Regions from separate parts of the Escherichia sp. E4742 genome, predicted to be linked through region 3. Evidence: predicted binding sites of a transcription regulator. Region 3 holds the regulator's gene; each other region holds the start of a gene.

Region 1 (4,964 bases), 940 kb from region 3:
GCGGGTCATCTTCGGCGTTTTGCCAAGCAGTACGTCCAGCGGTAGATCGATCGGCTGATTATCAAAATGACGATCGTGCAGAGAAAGATGCAGCTCTTCGGTCGCTTCACCAATCACCGCGTATGGCGCGCGTTCACGCTTACACAGTTCGTCAAACAGCGGTAACTGATCGGCAGCAACCGCCAGCACGTAGCGTTCCTGGGATTCGTTACACCAGATTTCCAGTGGGCTCATACCCGGTTCGTCGCTCAGGATATCGCGCAGTTCAAATTTACCGCCGCGCCCGCCGTCACTCACCAGTTCCGGCATGGCGTTAGAAAGACCGCCTGCACCAACGTCGTGGATAAACAGGATTGGGTTGGCATCACCAAGCTGCCAGCAACGGTCGATCACTTCCTGGCAGCGACGCTCCATCTCCGGGTTGTCGCGCTGTACGGAAGCAAAGTCGAGGTCGGCATCAGACTGACCAGACGCCATAGAAGACGCCGCGCCGCCGCCAAGACCGATGTTCATTGCCGGGCCGCCGAGAACGACCAGCTTCGCACCGACGTTGATCTCGCCTTTTTGTACGTGATCGGCGCGGATATTACCGATCCCGCCTGCCAGCATGATCGGTTTGTGATAACCGCGCAGCTCTTCGCCGTTGTGGCTGTTCACTTTTTCTTCATAAGTACGGAAGTAGCCGTTCAGCGCCGGACGACCAAATTCGTTGTTAAATGCCGCGCCGCCCAGCGGACCTTCAGTCATGATGTCCAGCGCGGTGACAATGCGCTCAGGCTTACCGAAATCTTCTTCCCACGGCTGTTCGAAGCCAGGAATTCGCAGGTTGGAAACGGAGAAACCAACCAGACCGGCTTTCGGCTTCGCGCCGCGCCCGGTGGCACCTTCATCGCGGATTTCACCGCCGGAACCGGTCGCCGCGCCCGGCCACGGAGAAATCGCCGTCGGGTGGTTGTGAGTTTCTACTTTCATCAGGATGTGAGCCGGTTCCTGATGATAATCGTAGCGGCCCGTTTCGTGGTCAGCAAAGTAGCGGCCCACTTCAGAACCTTCCATCACCGCGGCGTTATCTTTATACGCAGAGAGAACGTGATCCGGCGTGGTTTCGAAGGTATTTTTGATCATTTTGAACAGCGATTTCGGCTGCTGTTCACCGTCGATAATCCAGTCGGCGTTAAAAATCTTATGACGGCAGTGCTCAGAGTTCGCCTGGGCGAACATATACAACTCGATGTCGTTCGGGTTACGACCAAGCTTTGTGAAAGCATCTTGCAGATAGTCAATTTCATCTTCCGCCAGTGCCAGGCCAAGACGCAGGTTTGCGTCGATCAGCGCCTGACGGCCCTGCCCCAGTAAATCAACGCTGGTGACTGGAGTCGGTTGATGATGGGCAAACAGCTGCTCTGCATCATCTAAAGCAAAAAAGACCGTTTCCATCATGCGGTCGTGCAGTTCAGCGGTAACCTGCTGCCACTGTTCATTGGTCAGCGTAGCGGCTTCTACATAGTAAGCCACGCCGCGCTCAAGGCGGTTTACCTGTTGCAGCCCGCAGTTATGGGCGATATCGGTCGCTTTTGAAGACCAGGGAGAGATGGTGCCTGGACGCGGGGTCACCAGCAGTAATTTGCCTTCCGGGGCATGGCTGGCGAGTGCCGGACCATATTTCAACAGGCGTTCAAGTTGCGCGTGCGCTTCTTCGTTTAACGGCGCATTGAGGTCAGCAAAATGGACATACTCGGCGTAAATGTTGTGAACCGGGAGCCTGGCAGCCTGAAAACGCGCCAGCAGTTTATTGATTCGGAATGCCGACAGTGCAGGCGAACCACGCAGAATTTCCATCATAAGTCTCTCGTCTTCTAAGCTTTCGGTGTACCCAAGGGGGGGAAACGGGCGTCATTATAAAGAATCTGATGCGCTGACGAAACCGTTTGCGTGGAAATAAAATCACCATCGTGAATTAGCAACGCGTGCCGCCAATGGCTGTAATAAGTTGCCAACTGGCACAGGTTTACGCAAAATGCCGCTCATTGATGATTATACCTTTGTTTAGCATATCGTTTTTTCAAGCCAGGACACGAACGACACAGAGAATTAACTAATTGAAAAAATTAAAGATTAATTATCTGTTCATTGGCATTCTGGCACTGCTTCTTGCGGTAGCTCTCTGGCCGTCTATTCCGTGGTTTGGTAAAGCCGACAACCGTATCGCCGCCATTCAAGCGCGGGGAGAATTGCGCGTGAGCACCATTCATACTCCCCTCACCTGGAATGAGATTAACGGTAACTCTTCCGGGCTGGATTATGAGTTGGCCAAACAATTTGCCGACTACCTCGGTGTGAAACTGAAAGTGACCGTACGGCAGAATATCAGCCAGTTGTTTGACGATCTCGACAACGGCAACGCCGACCTGCTGGCAGCAGGTCTGGTTTATAACAGTGAGCGGGTAAAAAACTATCAGCCTGGTCCTACCTATTATTCCGTTTCACAACAACTGGTTTACAAAGTGGGTCAATATCGCCCACGCACGCTGGGCAATTTGACGGCGGAACAGCTCTCCATCGCACCAGGACACGTCGTCGTTAACGATCTACAAAGACTGAAAGAAACTAAATTCCCGGATTTAAGCTGGAAGGTGGACGACAAAAAAGGCTCAGCGGAATTACTGGAAGATGTCATCGGAGGTAAGCTGGATTACACCATTGCTGATTCTGTCGCCATCAGCCTGTTCCAGCGAGTTCACCCGGAACTCGCCGTGGCACTCGATATCACCGATGAACAACCAGTGACCTGGTTTAGCCAGTTAGATGACGATAATACCCTTTCCGCAGCTCTGCTCGACTTCTTCAACAAAATGAATGAGGACGGCACGCTGGCACGCATTGAAGAGAAATACCTGGGGCATGGCGATGATTTTGATTATGTCGATACGCGCACATTTTTACGCGCCGTCGATGCGGTGCTGCCACAATTAAAACCTTTGTTTGAGAAATACGCCGAGGAAATTGACTGGCGTTTGCTGGCGGCTATTGCTTACCAGGAATCACATTGGGACGCGCAGGCCACCTCGCCGACCGGTGTGCGCGGCATGATGATGTTGACCAAAAATACCGCGCAAAGCCTGGGCATTACCGATCGTACCGATGCTGAACAAAGCATCAGCGGCGGCGCGCGTTATTTGCAGGATATGATGAGTAAAGTGCCGGAAAGCGTGCCAGAAAATGAACGGATTTGGTTTGCGCTCGCCGCTTACAATATGGGTTATGCGCATATGCTGGATGCACGCGCCCTGACGGCAAAAACCAAAGGTAATCCAGACAGCTGGACCGATGTTAAACAACGTCTGCCTTTACTTAGCCAGAAGCCCTATTACAGCAAGCTGACTTACGGTTATGCACGGGGACATGAAGCTTACGCCTATGTCGAGAATATCCGTAAGTATCAGATTAGTCTGGTGGGGTATCTGCAAGAGAAAGAAAAGCAGGCAGCAGAAGCGGCGATGCAGCTGGCTCAGGATTATCCGGCAGTGTCACCAACAGAATTGAGTAAAGGGAAATTTCCTTTTCTCTCGTTTCTTTCACAGTCGTCATCTAACTATCTGACACACTCCCCTTCGCTGCTGTTTTCCAGGAAGGGAAGTGAAAAGAAACAAAATTAATCCGCAGAAGATTTCGCTTTTTTCTGCGCTTTGATTTCCTGACGGCGCATGCGAAAGAAGTCGCTGAGCAGCGCTGCACACTCTTCCGCCAATATCCCTTCCGTGATTTCCACCCGGTGATTCATGCCCGGATGGTGCAACACATCCATTAATGATCCGGCAGCCCCCGTTTTCGCATCTCGTGCACCAAAAACTACACGACCAATGCGGCTGTGAATCATCGCTCCGGCGCACATCACACACGGCTCCAGCGTGACATATAATGTGGCGTCGATCAGGCGATAATTTTGCATCACCAGACCGCCCTGACGCAGGGCCATGATTTCAGCGTGCGCGGTAGGATCATGCCGCCCAATCGGACGATTCCAGCCCTCGCCGATTACCCGGTTGTTATGCACTAATACCGCGCCGACCGGTACTTCCCGCTCGTCCCAGGCACGCTTTGCCAGCGTCATGGCATGACGCATCCAGTATTCGTGACTAAATTCGACTTCAGACAAAAAGAAAACTCCGGTTATAAAAGCGCGGCGCATTATACACGGACGCTATGCTTTACTCTATTCCAGTTGCTGGAGTTCACCGCGCGGGGTTACTCGCCAACGATGCTGGCAGAAATAAAGCAGCGGGTTGTCCTGATTACTGTCGCTGTAACCACTGTACAACCGCAGTGGCGTGCCGATTTTGCGTTCCAGTTGCGCGACCTTCTCATGCCCGAGGCAACGCATCGTCAATACCCAGCCGCCATAACCACGCTGAATTTGGCTGGCGATAAGATTCACCCGAGGTAACCAGGGCGTATCGAAATAGACCGCTTCAACCAGCGGCTGTGGAGAACCGGTAATCAACCAGATATCAGCATCGGAACTGAGCAAGTAGGTGGTCAGGCGCTCTTGCACCAGCGGAAAGGCAGTAACATTGTCGCGAAACCAGTGTACAAAATCGGCTTGTAATGCCTGTAAACGCGCTTCGCTGTGACCAAAAGTGCATCCCCACAATAGCAGACTCATCGGCCAGCGCGCAGCACGGCCTTTTATCAATAATGCCATGGCAATAACCGGCAATAGCGGCAGGACAAGCAGTGTATTCAGCGGTTGGCGACGCAGTAAGTAGCGCAGAAAACTACCGAACATATCCTGTTGATGCAATGTTCCATCTAAGTCAAAAAACACCACACGACGCTCGTGAGTTGCCAAACCATACTCCTCTGGACTGAAACATCCTGATTAATCATCGCTACCACATAGCCTAACAGATAGATCATCACTTTTCCGGCAACAATCTACCGTATAATGCTGAATGGAATTTTTA
Region 2 (4,964 bases), 2.4 Mb from region 3:
CCATTGTAGCACGTGTGTAGCCCTGGTCGTAAGGGCCATGATGACTTGACGTCATCCCCACCTTCCTCCAGTTTATCACTGGCAGTCTCCTTTGAGTTCCCGGCCGGACCGCTGGCAACAAAGGATAAGGGTTGCGCTCGTTGCGGGACTTAACCCAACATTTCACAACACGAGCTGACGACAGCCATGCAGCACCTGTCTCACAGTTCCCGAAGGCACCAATCCATCTCTGGAAAGTTCTGTGTATGTCAAGACCAGGTAAGGTTCTTCGCGTTGCATCGAATTAAACCACATGCTCCACCGCTTGTGCGGGCCCCCGTCAATTCATTTGAGTTTTAACCTTGCGGCCGTACTCCCCAGGCGGTCGACTTAACGCGTTAGCTCCGGAAGCCACGCCTCAAGGGCACAACCTCCAAGTCGACATCGTTTACGGCGTGGACTACCAGGGTATCTAATCCTGTTTGCTCCCCACGCTTTCGCACCTGAGCGTCAGTCTTCGTCCAGGGGGCCGCCTTCGCCACCGGTATTCCTCCAGATCTCTACGCATTTCACCGCTACACCTGGAATTCTACCCCCCTCTACGAGACTCAAGCTTGCCAGTATCAGATGCAGTTCCCAGGTTGAGCCCGGGGATTTCACATCCGACTTAACAAACCGCCTGCGTGCGCTTTACGCCCAGTAATTCCGATTAACGCTTGCACCCTCCGTATTACCGCGGCTGCTGGCACGGAGTTAGCCGGTGCTTCTTCTGCGGGTAACGTCAATGAGCAAAGGTATTAACTTTACTCCCTTCCTCCCCGCTGAAAGTACTTTACAACCCGAAGGCCTTCTTCATACACGCGGCATGGCTGCATCAGGCTTGCGCCCATTGTGCAATATTCCCCACTGCTGCCTCCCGTAGGAGTCTGGACCGTGTCTCAGTTCCAGTGTGGCTGGTCATCCTCTCAGACCAGCTAGGGATCGTCGCCTAGGTGAGCCGTTACCCCACCTACTAGCTAATCCCATCTGGGCACATCCGATGGCAAGAGGCCCGAAGGTCCCCCTCTTTGGTCTTGCGACATTATGCGGTATTAGCTACCGTTTCCAGTAGTTATCCCCCTCCATCAGGCAGTTTCCCAGACATTACTCACCCGTCCGCCACTCGTCAGCGAAACAGCAAGCTGTTTCCTGTTACCGTTCGACTTGCATGTGTTAGGCCTGCCGCCAGCGTTCAATCTGAGCCATGATCAAACTCTTCAATTTAAAAGTTTGATGCTCAAAGAATTAAACTTCGTAATGAATTACGTGTTCACTCTTGAGACTTGGTATTCATTTATCGTCTTGCGACGTTAAGAATCCGTATCTTCGAGTGCCCACACAGATTGTCTGATAAATTGTTAAAGAGCAGTTGCGACGCGGCTTTCAGCTCACTGTCGCGAGGTGGCGTATATTACGCTTTCCTCTTTCAGAGTCAACCCTGAATTTCAGGATTTTTCTCTTTAACCGAACCGGCTGTTTGTGTGAAGTGATTCACATCCGCCGTGTCGATGGAGGCGCATTATAGGGAGTTCTCCGCAGGCCGCAATAGAAAAATTGCAGAAAAATGACTGACTGCTGCATTCCCCAGCAAAACCCCGCTTTATACCTTTTTACACACAGAGTTATCCACAATCATCAATGCAATTTCTGTATTTTTCCCACGGTAACCACTGTCAAAATTGTGATCACCATTGAAAGAGAAAAATTCGCGAGCGTTGCGCAAACGTTTTCGTTACAATGCTGGCGAAAAATAAGGATGCCCCGTTAGGGGCGTTAGCTGAGTTTTTCGCGAAAAATTCAGCTAACGCTCTCTGTAATAGTCAAATCCAGGGGATTTACCATGCAACAACGTCGTCCAGTCCGCCGCGCTCTGCTCAGTGTTTCTGACAAAGCCGGTATCGTCGAATTCGCCCAGGCACTTTCCGCACGTGGTGTGGAGCTGCTATCTACAGGAGGCACTGCCCGTCTGTTAGCAGAAAAAGGTCTGCCGGTGACCGAAGTTTCCGATTACACCGGTTTCCCGGAGATGATGGATGGACGTGTGAAGACTCTGCATCCGAAAGTACATGGTGGCATTCTGGGCCGTCGCGGCCAGGACGATGCCATTATGGAAGAACATCAGATCCAGCCTATCGATATGGTGGTTGTTAACCTGTATCCATTCGCCCAGACCGTTGCTCGTGAAGGCTGCTCGCTGGAAGATGCGGTTGAGAACATTGATATCGGTGGCCCAACGATGGTGCGCTCCGCCGCCAAGAACCATAAAGATGTCGCAATCGTCGTGAAGAGCAGCGACTACGACGCCATTATTAATGAGATGGATGCCAACGAAGGATCGCTGACGCTTGCAACCCGTTTCGACCTCGCCATCAAAGCCTTCGAGCACACCGCCGCTTACGACAGCATGATTGCCAACTACTTTGGCAGCATGGTTCCGGCTTACCACGGTGAAAGCAAAGAAGCTGCCGGTCGCTTCCCGCGCACGCTGAACCTGAACTTCATTAAGAAGCAGGATATGCGCTACGGCGAGAACAGCCACCAGCAGGCTGCCTTCTATATAGAAGAGAATGTGAAAGAAGCCTCCGTTGCCACCGCAACCCAGGTTCAGGGTAAAGCCCTCTCTTATAACAACATCGCCGATACCGATGCGGCGCTGGAGTGCGTGAAAGAGTTCGCCGAGCCGGCATGTGTGATTGTGAAGCACGCTAACCCTTGCGGCGTGGCTATCGGCAATTCCCTTCTTGATGCTTACGATCGCGCGTACAAAACCGACCCAACCTCCGCATTCGGTGGCATCATTGCCTTTAACCGCGAGCTGGATGCGGAAACCGCACAGGCCATCATTTCTCGTCAGTTTGTCGAAGTGATTATTGCGCCGTCCGCCAGCGAAGAAGCCCTGAAAATCACCGCCGCCAAGCAGAACGTACGCGTTCTGACCTGCGGTCAGTGGGGCGAACGTATTCCGGGCCTCGATTTCAAACGTGTGAACGGCGGTCTGCTGGTTCAGGATCGCGATCTGGGGATGGTCGGTGCGGAAGAACTGCGTGTCGTCACCAAACGCCAGCCGACCGAACAGGAACTGCGTGATGCGCTGTTCTGCTGGAAAGTGGCGAAGTTCGTGAAATCTAACGCCATTGTCTATGCCAAAAACAATATGACCATCGGTATTGGCGCGGGCCAGATGAGCCGCGTGTACTCCGCGAAAATCGCCGGTATTAAAGCTGCCGATGAAGGCCTGGAAGTGAAAGGTTCCTCGATGGCTTCTGACGCGTTCTTCCCGTTCCGCGACGGTATTGATGCCGCCGCCGCTGCGGGCGTGACCTGCGTAATCCAGCCTGGCGGTTCTATCCGTGATGACGAAGTGATTGCCGCCGCCGATGAACACGGTATTGCGATGCTCTTCACCGACATGCGCCACTTCCGCCATTAATGGAGCAATAGATGAAAGTATTAGTGATTGGTAACGGCGGGCGCGAGCACGCGCTGGCCTGGAAAGCGGCCCAGTCGCCGCTGGTTGAAACTGTTTTTGTTGCTCCGGGTAATGCAGGCACTGCGCTGGAACCCACGCTGCAAAACGTCGCCATCGGCGTGACCGATATCCCGGCGCTGCTGGATTTCGCACAAAACGAAAAGGTAGATCTGACCATCGTCGGCCCGGAAGCGCCGCTGGTGAAAGGCGTGGTCGATACCTTCCGTGCCGCCGGGATGAAAATCTTCGGCCCAACCGCAGGTGCCGCGCAACTTGAAGGTTCGAAAGCGTTTACCAAAGATTTCCTGGCCCGCCATAAGATCCCTACGGCGGAATACCAGAACTTCACCGAGGTAGAACCTGCGCTGGCGTATCTGCGTGAGAAAGGCGCGCCAATCGTCATTAAAGCTGACGGTCTGGCTGCCGGGAAAGGCGTTATCGTAGCGATGACGCTGGAAGAAGCGGAAGCGGCTGTTCACGATATGCTGGCGGGCAACGCTTTTGGCGACGCGGGTCATCGCATCGTTATCGAAGAGTTCCTCGATGGCGAAGAAGCGAGTTTTATCGTGATGGTGGACGGCGAGCATGTGCTACCGATGGCCACCAGCCAGGATCACAAACGCGTAGGTGATAAAGATACCGGACCGAACACCGGCGGGATGGGCGCTTACTCCCCTGCGCCAGTAGTGACCGATGAGGTTCATCAGCGCACCATGGAACGTATCATCTGGCCAACCGTGAAAGGCATGGCGGCGGAAGGCAACACCTACACCGGTTTTCTCTACGCGGGCCTGATGATCGACAAACAGGGCAATCCAAAGGTTATCGAATTTAACTGCCGCTTTGGCGATCCGGAAACCCAGCCGATTATGCTGCGCATGAAGTCCGATCTGGTTGAGCTCTGCCTGGCGGCCTGTGAAGGCAAGCTGGACGAGAAAACGTCAGAGTGGGATGAGCGAGCTTCTCTCGGCGTGGTGATGGCTGCGGGTGGATATCCGGGCGATTACCGCACCGGCGATGTGATCCACGGCCTGCCGCTGGAAGAAGTGGCAGGCGGCAAAGTGTTCCACGCGGGCACAAAACTGGCGGATGACGAGCAGGTCGTGACCAGCGGCGGGCGCGTACTGTGCGTCACCGCGCTGGGTCATACCGTAGCAGAAGCGCAGAAACGCGCTTATGCCTTAATGACCGATATCCACTGGGACGACTGCTTCTGCCGGAAAGATATCGGCTGGCGCGCTATCGAGCGCGAGCAGAACTAACGCGACAGTTTTGCCAATAGCGTTTTACGCGTGATCCCTAACTGACGGGCGGCTTCGGTTTTGTTGCCGCCCGTTTTCTCCAGCGCCGCCAGAATCACCTCTTTTTCCACCTCCACCAGCGGCTGAATATCCTGACTTTGCGCTAGCGGGATCGGCGTACCGGCAATCGCCAGCGGCAGCTCGCGTTCGGAAATATATTCCCCGGTCAGTAGCAC
Region 3 (4,964 bases):
AAATCTCGCTGCATAATAACTGATGGCAAATGCAACATTGCCTGACGCGCTACGCTTATCTGGCCTACGCGGATCACCAATGTAGGTCGGTTAAGGCGCTTGCGGCAAGATAAAACGTAATTTGCCTGCAAACTGTAACGCAGAAGGTATCCCCTTCTGCGTTTTGTTTTATTAGCTGTTGGCAACGCAAACTGCTTCAGGTTGTTTTCTGGCTGACATAAACACCAGCAACAATGCCAGTCCTGCGACAATCGCCCCCATCACCGGCACAAAACTGTACCCCAGACCACCCGAAATCACTGCGCCACCTGCCGCGGCACCCAGAGCATTGCCCAGGTTAAAGGCACCAATATTCACTGAGGAAGACAGCCCCGGCGCTTCGCTGGCAACTCGCATCACACGCATCTGTAACGGTGGTACAACCGCAAAAGTTGCTGCGCCCCACACCACCATGCTGATAGCCGCACCAAACTCATTACGCGCCAGGAACGGAATCGCCAGCATAATCACCATCAGCAGCAACAAAAAGCCTTTCAGCGTGCCGTTGACCGAACGATCTGCCAGTTTACCGCCTAAATAGTTACCGATAGAAAACCCGACGCCAATCAGCACCAGCATGGCTGTTACGAACACCGGCGTTGCGTGGGTGATACTTTGCAGTACTGGTGAAATATAGGTGTAGAGGGTAAACATTGCGCCAGCCCCCAGTACCGTCGTCAGCAAGGCTGATAACACCTGCGGACGCATCAATACAGCCAGCTCTTTTTTCACTTCCGGTCGAGCTCCTGCGCCGCCTTTCGGTAACGAGAAGAACAGGCTAATCATTGAAATTACGCCCAGCCCCGCCGTTGCCAGAAACGACATCCGCCAGCCAATAGTTTCGCCAAGCCAGGTCGCCGCAGGAACACCGCCAATATTTGCCAGAGTTAAGCCCATAAACATAGTGGCGACAGCGCTGGCCTGTTTGTGTTTAGGCACAACGCTTGCGGCCACGACTGAACCCAAACCAAAGAATGCCCCGTGATTCAGACTGGTCAGAATGCGTGAAAGCATCAGCGTCATATAATCCGGCGCGATGGCGGAAAGCACGTTGCCAAGAGTGAAAATGGCCATCAGGAAAATAAGCGCACTGCGCCTGGCGCGATGAGACAGCAGTAATGTCATCAGCGGCGCGCCAACCATCACGCCAACCGCATAGGCGCTGATTAACATGCCCGCAGCAGGAATCGAGACATCCACACCGCGCGCAATGACGGGTAAAAGGCCCATTGGCGAGAACTCCGTTGTCCCGATACCAAACGCGCCAACTGCCAGCGCCAACAACGGATAGTTAATTTTCATGTCTAATCTCCACCTCTTCGCGTCATTACACGATATTCATCAAAGTGGCGAAAGCATGACAGCAATCACAAAAAATTGAAAATAACAAAAAGAGAAAACACTTTTGCCATTTTGCTAACAAAAGGGAAGAGAGTGCGAGGGAGGATGCGCTCCCTCGAAGGGAAATCAGTGCAGCGCGGCAGTCAAACCTACGGCCACGATCAAACCGAGGACAATAATGGTTGTTACCAGTGAAAATTTAAGGTCGGTACTCATCAAGTTTTCTCCTTTTTTATTACCCTACAAAAAGTGATATTACGCATTTTTACACACTGTGAAGAAAAAATCTCCCGCCATTTATAATGATAAGTGTTTTTACCACTTCCCCTTTTCATCAAGATCGGCCAAAATTCCACGCTTACACTATTTGCGTACTGGCCATTGACCCCTTCCTGACGCTCTGTGTCGTTTTTCCGGCGTACCGCAACACTTTTGTTGCGCGTAAGGTGTGTAAAGGCAAACGTTTACCTTGCGATTTTGCAGGAGCTGAAGTTAGGGTCTGGAGTGAAATGGAATGGCAACAATAAAAGATGTAGCGAAGCGAGCAAACGTTTCCACTACAACTGTGTCACACGTTATAAACAAAACTCGTTTCGTCGCTGAAGAAACGCGCAACGCCGTGTGGGCAGCGATTAAAGAATTACACTACTCCCCTAGCGCGGTAGCGCGTAGCCTGAAGGTTAACCATACCAAGTCTATCGGCTTGCTGGCGACCAGCAGCGAAGCAGCCTATTTCGCGGAGATCATCGAAGCGGTTGAAAAAAATTGCTTCCAGAAAGGTTACACGCTGATCCTCGGCAACGCGTGGAACAATCTGGAGAAACAGAGAGCCTATCTGTCGATGATGGCGCAAAAACGCGTCGATGGCCTGCTGGTCATGTGTTCTGAGTATCCGGAACCGTTGCTGGCGATGCTGGAAGAGTATCGCCATATCCCGATGGTGGTAATGGACTGGGGCGAAGCAAAAGCCGACTTTACCGATGCGGTCATCGATAACGCGTTTGAAGGCGGCTACATGGCCGGACGCTATCTGATCGAACGCGGCCATCGCGAAATTGGTGTCATCCCTGGCCCTCTGGAACGTAATACCGGCGCGGGTCGTCTGGCAGGGTTTATGAAGGCGATGGAAGAAGCGATGATCAAGGTGCCAGAAAACTGGATTGTGCAGGGTGACTTTGAACCTGAATCGGGTTATCGCGCCATGCAACAAATCCTGTCGCAGCCACACCGCCCTACTGCGGTTTTCTGTGGTGGCGATATCATGGCAATGGGCGCACTTTGCGCTGCTGATGAAATGGGTCTGCGCGTACCACAGGATGTTTCGCTGATCGGTTATGATAACGTACGCAACGCCCGCTACTTTACCCCGGCGCTGACCACTATCCATCAGCCAAAAGATTCACTGGGCGAAACGGCGTTCAACATGCTGTTGGACCGTATCGTCAACAAACGCGAAGAACCGCAGTCTATCGAAGTTCATCCGCGGCTTATTGAACGCCGCTCCGTGGCTGACGGTCCGTTCCGCGACTATCGTCGTTAATCATCCGTTGCGGGAGTCTCTTCCGGCTCCCGCAGCCACTCCTTATTCAGCGTCTCACTATCGCCGAGATACTCCAGCAACCAGGTTAACGCTGGCGACATATCATTCTGCTGCCATGTCAGGCAACATGCCGAATCAGGGAATGGATTTTCCAGTTCTAACGCCACCCATTTTCCCTCATTAAGCCACGGTTTGGCGAAATGCGTAGGCACCATGCCAATGCATAAACCGGCCGAGATACAGGTTGCCGATGATTCCCAGTCAGGTACGACAAGCCTTTTTTGGTTATCCAGCAGCCAGGTAATTCGTTTGGGCAACGTCCGCGACGTGTCTTCGCGCACAAGCGACGGCCAGTTGCGCAACGTGTCATCGCTGAGCGGCCCATTCATCGACGCAAGCGGATGATGACTGGCAACAACGCAACTCCAGCTCAACATTCCCATATCCCGGAAGGCGTAACGGCCACCGACCGGAATCGCTCGTGTCGCGCCAATCGCCAGTTCCACGCGCCCGTCGGAAAGCGCATCCCAGACGCCGTTGAACACTTCCTGAAAAACCAGAAGTTCGACGTCATCAAAATGGCGATAGAAATCAACAATCATCTGCCGCGTGCGTTCTGGCCTGACAATATTATCTACCGCGATAGCTAATTGACCGCGCCAGCCGTTCGCTATCTGCTGACATTGTTGGCGGGTGATCTGCATTTTTTTGACAACAGAGCGCCCTTCTTTGAGAAACCACGCCCCGGCAGCGGTCAGTTCCACGTCACGATGACGCCGTTCAAACAGCGGCACCGCCAGCCACTCTTCCAGCTGACGCACGGTATAGCTGACCGCAGAAGGAACGCGATGCAACTCCTGGGCTGCAGCGCTAAAGCTGCCATTTCGCGCCACTGCATCAACCACTTCGAGAGAATATTCAGACCACATAGTTTGCCTGCAAAATTTTTGAAACCAGTCATCAAATATTACCGTTTCACAACAGGAATTTCACTCCCTACACTTTGCGACGGTGTTTAATTGAGGAATTTAGAGAATATACATGCAACCTGGGAAAAGATTTTTAGTCTGGCTGGCGGGTTTGAGCGTACTCGGTTTTCTGGCAACCGATATGTATCTGCCTGCTTTCGCCGCCATTCAGGCCGACCTGCAAACGCCTGCGTCTGCTGTCAGTGCCAGCCTTAGTCTGTTCCTTGCCGGTTTTGCCGCTGCCCAGCTCCTGTGGGGGCCGCTCTCCGATCGTTATGGTCGTAAACCTGTGTTATTGATCGGCCTGACAATTTTTGCGCTGGGTAGTCTGGGGATGTTATGGGTGGAAAACGCTGCCACGCTGCTGGTATTGCGTTTTGTACAGGCAGTGGGTGTCTGTGCCGCGGCCGTTATCTGGCAGGCATTGGTGACGGATTACTATCCTTCACAAAAAGTTAACCGTATTTTCGCGACCATTATGCCTTTAGTGGGGCTTTCTCCGGCGCTTGCTCCGCTGTTAGGTAGCTGGCTGCTGGTCCATTTTTCCTGGCAGGCGATTTTCGCCACTCTGTTTGCCATTGCCGTAGTGCTGATTCTGCCCATTTTCTGGCTTAAACCCACCACGAAAGCACGCAATAATAGTCAGGATGGACTGACCTTTACCGATCTGCTGCGTTCAAAAACCTATCGCGGGAATGTGCTGATTTATGCGGCCTGTTCAGCCAGTTTCTTTGCCTGGCTAACCGGTTCACCGTTTATCCTCAGCGAAATGGGCTACAGTCCGGCAGTAATCGGATTAAGTTATGTTCCGCAAACCATCGCGTTTCTTATTGGTGGTTACGGCTGTCGCGCCGCATTGCAGAAATGGCAGGGTAAGCAGTTGTTACCGTGGCTGCTGGCGCTGTTTGCCGTCAGCGTGGTAGCAACCTGGGCTGCGGGCTTCATTAGCCATGTGTCGCTGGCCGAAATTCTGATCCCATTCTGTGTGATGGCCATTGCCAACGGGGCAATCTACCCGATTGTGGTCGCCCAGGCGCTACGCCCCTTCCCGCATGCGACTGGCCGCGCTGCTGCAT

Evidence for each region. Region 3 encodes PurR, which represses purine synthesis genes. Its sites were predicted from a motif close to CANGCAAACGTTTGCNTG; they were not measured.
Region 1: the regulator PurR is predicted to act here: its motif matches at 1,918-1,935, upstream of purL (phosphoribosylformylglycinamidine synthase).
Region 2: the regulator PurR is predicted to act here: its motif matches at 1,735-1,752, upstream of purH (bifunctional phosphoribosylaminoimidazolecarboxamide formyltransferase/IMP cyclohydrolase).

What each region holds. Positions count from the first base shown of each region.
Region 1 covers NZ_CP040443.1:587,274-592,237, forward strand. Annotated here, with positions in the region: gene purL (phosphoribosylformylglycinamidine synthase) at 1-1,842, opposite strand, end outside; gene mltF (membrane-bound lytic murein transglycosylase MltF) at 2,100-3,656, shown strand; gene tadA (tRNA adenosine(34) deaminase TadA) at 3,653-4,156, opposite strand; gene yfhb (phosphatidylglycerophosphatase C) at 4,214-4,849, opposite strand.
Region 2 covers NZ_CP040443.1:2,417,124-2,422,087, reverse strand. Annotated here, with positions in the region: rRNA gene FEM44_RS11770 (16S ribosomal RNA) at 1-1,242, opposite strand, end outside; gene purH (bifunctional phosphoribosylaminoimidazolecarboxamide formyltransferase/IMP cyclohydrolase) at 1,859-3,448, shown strand; gene purD (phosphoribosylamine--glycine ligase) at 3,460-4,749, shown strand; gene zraR (sigma-54-dependent response regulator transcription factor ZraR) at 4,746-4,964, opposite strand, start outside.
Region 3 covers NZ_CP040443.1:4,771,821-4,776,784, forward strand. Annotated here, with positions in the region: gene sodB (superoxide dismutase [Fe]) at 1-16, shown strand, start outside; gene FEM44_RS23215 (MFS transporter) at 172-1,341, opposite strand; gene cydH (cytochrome bd-I accessory subunit CydH) at 1,507-1,596, opposite strand; gene purR (HTH-type transcriptional repressor PurR) at 1,895-2,920, shown strand; gene punR (DNA-binding transcriptional activator PunR) at 2,917-3,849, opposite strand; gene punC (purine nucleoside transporter PunC) at 3,962-4,964, shown strand, end outside.